DNA from 2 places in the Limnohabitans sp. TEGF005 genome. Region 2 is predicted to be linked to the other one. Evidence: predicted binding sites of a transcription regulator. Region 2 holds the regulator's gene; the other holds the start of a gene.
What was found. The regulator HrcA, encoded in region 2, represses chaperone genes, less so after heat shock. The targets are predictions, from matches to a motif close to TTAGCACTCNNNNNNNNNGAGTGCTAA.
Positions count from the first base shown of each region.

Region 1: groES (co-chaperone GroES) is a predicted target of HrcA. The motif match lies at 2,036-2,062, and genes of this name have one in related genera.

Region 1 covers NZ_AP029226.1:339,962-344,309, forward strand. Annotated here, with positions in the region: gene groL (chaperonin GroEL) at 1-1,577, opposite strand, end outside; gene groES (co-chaperone GroES) at 1,664-1,951, opposite strand; gene ACZ5RG_RS01565 (helix-turn-helix domain-containing protein) at 2,093-2,701, opposite strand; gene ACZ5RG_RS01570 (lysophospholipid acyltransferase family protein) at 2,887-3,720, shown strand; gene ACZ5RG_RS01575 (LpxL/LpxP family acyltransferase) at 3,732-4,348, shown strand, end outside.
Region 2 covers NZ_AP029226.1:2,030,431-2,034,778, reverse strand. Annotated here, with positions in the region: gene recN (DNA repair protein RecN) at 1-1,208, opposite strand, end outside; gene ACZ5RG_RS09785 (NAD kinase) at 1,212-2,105, opposite strand; gene hrcA (heat-inducible transcriptional repressor HrcA) at 2,134-3,138, shown strand; gene ACZ5RG_RS09775 (hypothetical protein) at 4,018-4,182, shown strand; gene istA (IS21 family transposase) at 4,267-4,348, shown strand, end outside.

The sequences.
Region 1 (4,348 bases), 1.4 Mb from region 2:
TTTGGCGCTTCGGAAATCATGCACTCGGTGGTCAACATCAAAGAGGCCACAGACGCTGCGTTTTGCAAAGCAGTGCGTGTCACTTTGGTAGGGTCCAGAATGCCCATTTCGATCATGTCGCCGTAGGTGTCGTTGGCGGCGTTGAAGCCGTAGTTGCCTTTGCCGGCCAACACCGCGTTCACCACCACCGATGGCTCGCCACCGGCGTTGTACACGATCTCGCGCAGAGGCGCTTCGATGGCTTTCAACACCAACTTGATACCAGCTTCTTGGTCAGCGTTGTCGCCTTTGATGACGCCAGCGGTTTGACGTGCACGCAGCAATGCCACGCCGCCGCCAGCCACGATGCCTTCTTCCACAGCAGCGCGGGTCGCGTGCAGGGCGTCTTCAACGCGGGCTTTCTTTTCTTTCATTTCGACTTCGGTGGCTGCGCCAACCTTGATCACGGCAACACCGCCAGCCAACTTGGCCACGCGCTCTTGCAGCTTTTCGCGGTCGTAGTCAGAAGTGGCTTCTTCGATTTGCACGCGCACTTGTTTGACGCGGGCTTCGATGTCAATAGCTGCACCAGCGCCGTCGATGATGATGGTGTTTTCTTTGCCCACTTCGATGCGCTTGGCTTGGCCCAGATCGGCCAAAGTCACTTTTTCGAGTGTCAAGCCCACTTCTTCAGCGATCACTTTGCCGCCGGTCAAGATAGCGATGTCTTCCAACATGGCTTTGCGACGGTCACCAAAGCCAGGGGCCTTGACAGCCACGACCTTCAAGATGCCGCGGATGGTGTTGACCACCAAAGTCGCCAAGGCTTCGCCTTCGACTTCTTCAGCAATGATCAACAAAGGACGGCCAGCTTTGGCAACGGCTTCCAATGTAGGCAGCAGATCGCGGATGTTGCTGATCTTCTTGTCGAACAACAACACGAAGGGGTTGTCCAGCAAGGCTGCTTGCTTTTCGGGGTTGTTGATGAAGTAAGGCGACAGGTAGCCGCGGTCGAATTGCATGCCTTCAACGATGTCGAGTTCGTTGTCCAAAGACTTGCCGTCTTCGACAGTGATCACGCCTTCTTTGCCCACTTTGTCCATGGCTTTGGCGATGATGTCGCCGATGCTGTGGTCGCTGTTGGCAGAGATCGAGCCGACTTGGGCGATTTCTTTGGTCGTTGTGGTGGCCTTGGTGGCTTTCTTCAACTCTTCGATCAAAGCGGCAACCGCTTTGTCGATGCCGCGCTTCAGGTCCATGGGGTTCATGCCTGCAGCCACGTATTTCATGCCTTCGCGCACGATGGCTTGAGCCAACACGGTCGCGGTGGTTGTGCCGTCACCAGCGTTGTCAGACGTCTTGGAAGCGACTTCCTTGACCATCTGCGCGCCCATGTTTTGCAGCTTGTCTTTGAGTTCGATTTCCTTGGCCACAGACACACCGTCTTTGGTCACGGTAGGGGCGCCGAAAGAACGCTCCAGAACCACGTTACGGCCCTTAGGGCCCAGAGTCACTTTGACCGCGTTGGCCAAAATGTTCACGCCTTCAACCATGCGTGCGCGGGCTTCGCCGCCGAAAATTACGTCTTTTGCTGCCATTTTGATAGCTCCTGAATTAAATTGATTTGATCAGTTGAGGACAGAGCGAACGGGCGCTTCGCGCGTCGTTCGGTCTGTCCCGCAAGTTATTCCACTACCGCGAACAGGTCTTCTTCTTTCATGACCAACAGCTCGTCGCCGTCGACCTTGACGGTCTGGCCGCTGTATTTGCCGAACAGCACGCGGTCGCCGACTTTCACGGTCAAGGCTTTCAGATCGCCTTTGTCGTTGGTTTTGCCAGGGCCGACGGCCAAGACTTCACCTTGGTCTGGCTTTTCAGCAGCCGAATCGGGGATCACGATGCCCGAGGCTGTTTTGGTTTCGCTTTCGATACGCTTGACGATCACGCGATCGCCCAAAGGACGCAGTTTCATGGAATCTCCTGGATTTGAAACAAGGGTTGAAAAACAAAAGCACCTGAAAAGGGTGCTGCTGAAATCTGAGGAGAAGGGCGCTTGTTAGCACTCAACTCCATCGAGTGCTAATGATAAGGGCATTTGGACTCATTTCAAGTGCTAAGCCGCCATTGGGGTGTTTTCACGGAGGGTGTTTGTCTCATCCGAATCTGCGTCGTGGGCGTGCGCCGTGCCCAAAAGGTAGCCAAAAACCAGGTCGGTGCTGATGTCGCCCTCAAACAGGCTGATTTTTGGGGACAGGTGCAAAGGGCTGCTGGGCGGCAGTTCTCTGCTGTTGTAAACGACGATGTGGGCGTTGTGCATCAGTTTTTCTTGCAAATCAAGCGGCGAAGCGTGCAGCCACGGAATCCGGGCATCGATGAAAAAAGCCCCCACAGTCTGGTGAATGCCCAACAGATCCAAGGGGTGGGTGATGACCTTGACCTGCTCCCATTGGCCCAATTTGCCCAAAGCGGCGGGTTGGTGCTGGCTGTCGTGCAAAACGCAAATCAAGGGTCTGACGACCTCGGTGGTTGAAGTCTGGCAGCCATGCTGCTTGCAATACTGGCTGAGAGACGAGGACAAAATTCGGCGGTGTCCCCCTTGCGTGATAAAGGCTTTGAAGACGCCGTTTTCCACCATGCGTTGGACGGTGCCTACCGACAGGCCCAGCACTTTGGCTGCTTGGCTGGTGCTGAAATAGGCTTGATTGATGTGGGTGTTTTTCATGGTGGATTCTTCAAGTGAGCCGTGCAAAGAGAGGTTTGAAGTTTTTGGGACCTTTGAATGTTATGGCGCGCTTTGCTGTCGCGGTGGGGCATGAACCGGTAGCGGAATGAACAAAAACAGGTAGCTGTCCCCCGCCTTCTCCGGTTTGTCGATGTCGTTGTCAGTTCAGGGCAAAATCACCCCCCATGCTCAGTTGGTTCCGTTTCTTTTCCCGATGGCCTTTGTGGGCCCTGCACGCTCTTGGCAGCGTGGGGGGCTGGCTGGCTTGGTGTTTTTCGGGGCATTACAGACGTCGGTTTTTGGACAATGCGCGCCGCGCAGGTCTGGGCTGGGGCGCTGTTTGGCAAGCCGTGGGGCAAGCCGGACGCATGTCGGCCGAATTGCCGCGTTTGTGGCTGGGCAGCACGCCGCCCGTGGTTTGGGCCGATGACCGCGCCGCTGTGGAGGCGTATGCCAGCGGCCAAGGCGTGTTGTTCTTGACCCCGCACATGGGTTGCTTCGAGATCACGGCCCAGGCCTTGGCCTTGCGGTTTTCTGCGCAACACGGCCCTTTGACGGTGCTGTACCGTCCCGCCCGCCATGCCGGTTTGGGCGAAGTCATGACGTTGGCCCGCCAGCGCACTGGGCTGGAAGCGGTGCCCACTACTTTGGCGGGCGTTCGGAGCATGATCAAGGCGCTGCGTTCGGGGCGTGCGGTGGGTTTGCTGCCTGACCAGGTTCCGCCTGAAGGCATGGGGCAGTGGGCCTCCTTCTTTGGCCAGTCGGCTTACACCATGACCCTGGCCGCCCGGCTGGCTTTGCAAACCGGTGCCCGCGTGGTGTTGATCTGGGGCGAGCGCTTGCCATGGGGGCGCGGCTACCGTTTGCACACCCAGGCCTTGGGTCATGCCCTGTCAGACGATCTGGACACTGCGGTGGTGCAGATCAACCAGGCCATGGAGGCCTTGATCCTGCAATGCCCTTCGCAGTACATCTGGGGCTATGCCCGTTACAAGAATCCCCGGCAGGCCCAGGCCTGAGCTGAAATCCCATGGTGAATTTGCTGATCGCTCTTTTGCGCCTTTTTGCGCGCCTGCCTTTGTCTTGGGTCAGGGCTGCTGGCTATGGGCTGGGCTGGCTGTTGTGGCATGTGGCTGGCAAGCGCCGCCGGATTGTGCAGGTCAATTTGCAAAAGTGCCTGCCTGAGTTGTCCGCCGCCGAACGCGAGGCTTTGGCCTTTCGGCACTTGATTTCGTTTGGACAGTCGGTGATGGACCGTGCCTGGCTTTGGCACGCGCCCGAGGCTTTGGTGCGGCAACGCCTGCGCTGGGTGGGCGACTTGCCTGCTTTGCAAGCGCCAGGCCCCTTGGTCATGTTTGCCCCGCATTTTGTCGGTCTGGATGCGGGCGGCCTGGCGGTATCGTTGGATGTGCCCGGGCCGGTGGCTTTCATTTTTGTGGGGCAGTCGCGTCCGGCGGTCGAGGCTTGGGTGCGCCAAGGGCGTGAGCGGTCAGGCAATGTACGGCCCTATTTTCGGCATCAGGGCATGCGCCAAATTTTGGCGGGCATCAAAAAAGGCGAGCCTTTGCACCTTTCGCCCGACATGGACTTTGGGCGCACGGAGTCGATTTTTGTGCCCTTCATGGGCGTCGAAAAAGCAGCCACAGT
Region 2 (4,348 bases):
CCATGCTGCGCAGGCGCATCCAGCGCGTGCAGTTGCACTTCAAAGCGGCCGCCTTGCATGCCCAGTTGTTGCATGGCACTGCTGACGGCTTGGGCCAGTGGCTTGGCCGCCTGTTGGCGTTGGCGAGAGACCGCTTTGGCTTCTTTCATGCAGGCTGTTTGTGCGGCTTGTTCGGCTTTTTGTAGGCTGTTCAGATCGGCCGCGGCATCGAGTTGGGCCAATTCTTGACGCCACGATTGGCGTGTCAGAGGCAATTCGTCGGGTGTTTTTTTGTAGCGGCGAGCCAGCGACAACCACTGGCCCATGCGTTCGTCGAGTTGGGCCAGGTGTGCTGGGTCAAGGTCGGTTTTGCGCAAGTAGCTGTGCAGGCTGTGTGCCACGTCTTCGGTTTGGGCTTGGGCCGAGGTCAGCAGGTCGGCCAGCGCATGGAACTCAGGCTCAAATTGCCCCAGCGACTGCAGTGTTTGAATGGCGCGTGACAACTGGCGCAACGCGCCGCCCTCGTCATCGCCTTCGAGCAAAAGGGTGGCTTGGTTGGCCCCGTCGATCAAGGCCTGCGCGTTGGCCAAGCGGCTGTGCTGTGCGCTCAGGTCTTGCCATTCGCCCGCTTGGGGATTGAGTTTTTCCAGTTCACCAATTTGCCAGGCCAGCCGTTCGCGTTCGTTGGCCAATGTGCTTTGCGCTTGCTGGGCTTCGGCCAGGGCTTGTTGGGCTTGTCGCCAAACTTGCCACGCGGCTTTGAGTGGTCGGATATCGGTGCCCGCATAGGCGTCGAGCAGGCCACGCACCGCGTCGGGTCGGGTCAGGCTTTGCCAGGCGTGTTGGCCATGGATGTCCAGCAGTTGTTCGCCCAGTTCACGCAATTGTGTGGCGGTGGCCGGGCTGCCATTGATCCAGGCGCGGCTTTTGCCCGAGGTGTCCACCGTGCGGCGCAGCAGCAATTCGGCGTTGGCATCAAAACCGGCGGCTTCGAGCCAAGCTTGGATGGCGTGCGTGGGCTCGAATTCGGCGCAGACTTCGCAGCGGTTGGCGCCTTCGCGCACCACACCCGATTCGGCGCGGGCACCCAAGGCCAGTTGCAGAGCGTCAATCAAGATGGATTTGCCAGCACCGGTTTCGCCGGTCAGCACGCTGAAGCCGCTGCCCAGATCGAGTTCGAGTTCGTGCACGATCACAAAGTCGCGCAGGGTGATGTGCGTCAGTGCCACGGCTTAAACGCCCTCGTTCCAGTGCATTTTTTTGCGCAAGGTGTCAAAGTAGTTCCAGCCTGCGGGGTGCAAAAAGCGCACTTTGTGCTCGGATCGTTGCACCGTGATGCGGTCACCCAGCATCAGTTCGGCCAGCGATTGCATGTCAAAGTTGGCGCTGACGTAGCGCCCAGCCACGATTTCGATGCTGATCTCTGACGATTCTGGCAACACGATCGGGCGGTTAGACAAGGTGTGCGGTGCGATGGGGGCCATGACCCAGCCACCAATGGACGGGTGCATCAATGGGCCGCCCACCGACAGTGAATAAGCGGTGGAGCCCGTGGGCGTGGCGATGATCAGGCCGTCAGCACGCTGGGTGGCCACAAAGCGGCCATCGACTTCGACGCGCAGCTCCACCATGCCGGAGGTGCCGCCTCGGTTGACGACCACGTCGTTCATGGCCAAAGCGCTGAACACGCTGCGCTGGTCACGCATGACGTGAGCTTGCAACAAGCTGCGGTCTTCGGTCTGGTAATTGCCTTGCAGCATAGGCTGCAGCACATCTTGGTAGCTTTGAATCGGGATGTCCGTGATGAAGCCGAGACGCCCCTGGTTGATGCCGATCAGGGGCAGGGCGTAGCGGGCCATCTGGCGACCAATGCCCAGCATGGTGCCGTCGCCGCCAATCACCAAACCCAAATCGCACTGCTTGCCGATCTCGGCCATCTCCAGCATGGGGTATTGGTTCAGGCCGGTGTGCAGGGCGGTCTCTTTGTCCAGCACCACATCGCAACCTTGGCGTGTCAGGAACTGGGCCACATCGTCCAGAACACGTCGCGAACTCTCAAGCCCCCCACCGTGGGCGGTGGTGTGGTACTTGCCAAAGAGCGCAACGTGACGGAATTTGGATCTCATCCGCAAATTACATCATTAAAATGACCGGATGCTAGATGATCGTGCCAAGTTATTGCTCAAAGCGCTGGTTGAACGCTATATCGCGGACGGCCAACCCGTGGGCTCGCGCACGCTCTCCAAAGCCTCGGGCCTGGACTTGTCGCCCGCCACCATCCGAAACGTCATGTCGGACCTGGAGGAGCTGGGTCTGATTGCCAGCCCGCACACCTCTGCCGGGCGCATTCCGACCAGCCGAGGTTACCGGCTCTTTGTGGACACCATGCTCACGGTTCAGCGCGATGGTCTGGAGACTCCGGCGCTGACGCCAGACCAACCGCAAAGGGTGATTGCCAGCGCAGCCAATTTGTTGTCGAACTTGTCCCACTTTGTGGGCGTGGTCATGACGCCGCGCAGACCGTCTGTGTTTCGTCACATCGAGTTTCTGCGATTGTCCGAGCGCCGTTTGTTGGTGATCATTGTTTCCCCTGAGGGCGATGTTCAAAACAGGATCTTGTTGACGGAGACGGACTACTCCCAAAGTCAGCTGCTGGAAACTTCGAATTTCCTCAACTCGCACTACGCCGGCATGGCCATTGAGCAAGTGCGCAGCCGGGTGCAGCAAGAACTGGTCAGTTTGCAAAGCGAAATCGCCACGCTCATGCAGGCGGCCGTCAAGGTCAGCACCGAGGCTTTGGCCGAAGACCAAAACGAAGTGGTCATCGCGGGCGAGCGCAACTTGTTGTCGGTGAGCGACTTTTCCAGTGACATGGGGCATTTGCGCAGGGCGTTTGATCTTTTTGAGCAAAAAACCCAGCTCATGCGCTTGTTGGATGTGTCCAGCCAGGCCGAGGGTGTGCGTATTTATATAGGCGGCGAGAGCCAGATCGTGCCCATGCAGGAACTGTCGGTCGTCAGCTCCCCTTATGAGGTGGATGGCCAGATTGTGGGCACCTTGGGCGTGATCGGCCCGACCCGCATGCCCTACGACCGAATGATTCAGATCGTCAACATCACCTCGCGCTTGGTCAGCAACGCGTTGAGCCAGTCTAAATAAATGGCCGTGTGGCCCGACTACAATCAGCAGCTGTAGTGGGGCGTTAGCTCAGTTGGTTAGAGCAGAGGACTCATAAAAATTGTGCACCGAGGCAGGAAACTCCTCGCGTGAATGGCGTCAAATTCGGTGAAAGCTAAGTGCAGCGATGCATACGCCAATGCCGAGCCAAGCGCAGTGAGAAATCACTGTGAAGGTGTAGAGACTAGACGGCGCCCGTCTAAGGCGAAAGCTACGATGAAGGCATAGTCCAGGGAGTGGCGAAAGTCACACAAACCAGAATCCTTTGGTCCACGGTTCAAGTCCGTGACGCCCTACCATTTATCACCCGTGAACTGTTCTCCATACCGTTCATGGAGCCTGCTGTGGCCCTGTAATTGCGCCATTCTTGAAAAAATCTCTTGGCCGTGAATGGTCAGGAAATCGGGAACGGGCCATTTTTTGCCCAGAAATCTCTCTCTTTCTCTGTTTTCTCTTGGTCGTATCCAAGGGCGCGACCCAGGATTCATGCGGGTTCGGACTAGGGAGTTTGATGTGAATTTTGCGTCCCATAAATGACTAAGGTACAAAATTCATTGCTGATTTAGGACGGCAGAGCCCGAACAGGCGTGTTTAGGCTGAAGGCGGTCGGTCGAGTTGCGGTGGCCTATGTCGGCGATCGTGAATACACGACATTGGCCCACGTGCGCGGTTTAATCGTCGCAGTTGGCCACAGCACGGATGTTGATGTCGACGAGAACGGTCGTTGCCCGTCGAGTCAGCCAACTTCAGCAGCGACATGTCGCCGCAGTCGACAGGGAAGAAAGTAACTGAGGCGGCCATTATTGAGCCTCTTTGTTTTAATACATGCTAAAGTTAACTGCATCTTAGTATCCACAACAGATGGAACTCGACCAACTCTTTGACACATACAGTCTTCGCGCGCGGCACCTGCCGACCGTGCTCGTTATCGCGCCGCCGCTGATGGTCGCGTCGCTGCTGTTTCCGAAGGTTTACGACCGTATGGGCGCAAGCATTGTTGCCGCCGACCGAAAACTGACCATCTAAACCTAGGAGTGCCGACTCAAAATTGACCAGGGTGTTCAACTGGCCTGCTGAAATATTCAGCAGGAGAGATAGAAGGTGATCACCATGGAAATGATAGGTAAGGTCAGGCGCATGAAGTTGCGCGAGCAACTCTCCAACAGCGAGATTGCCAAGCGCACGGGACTGT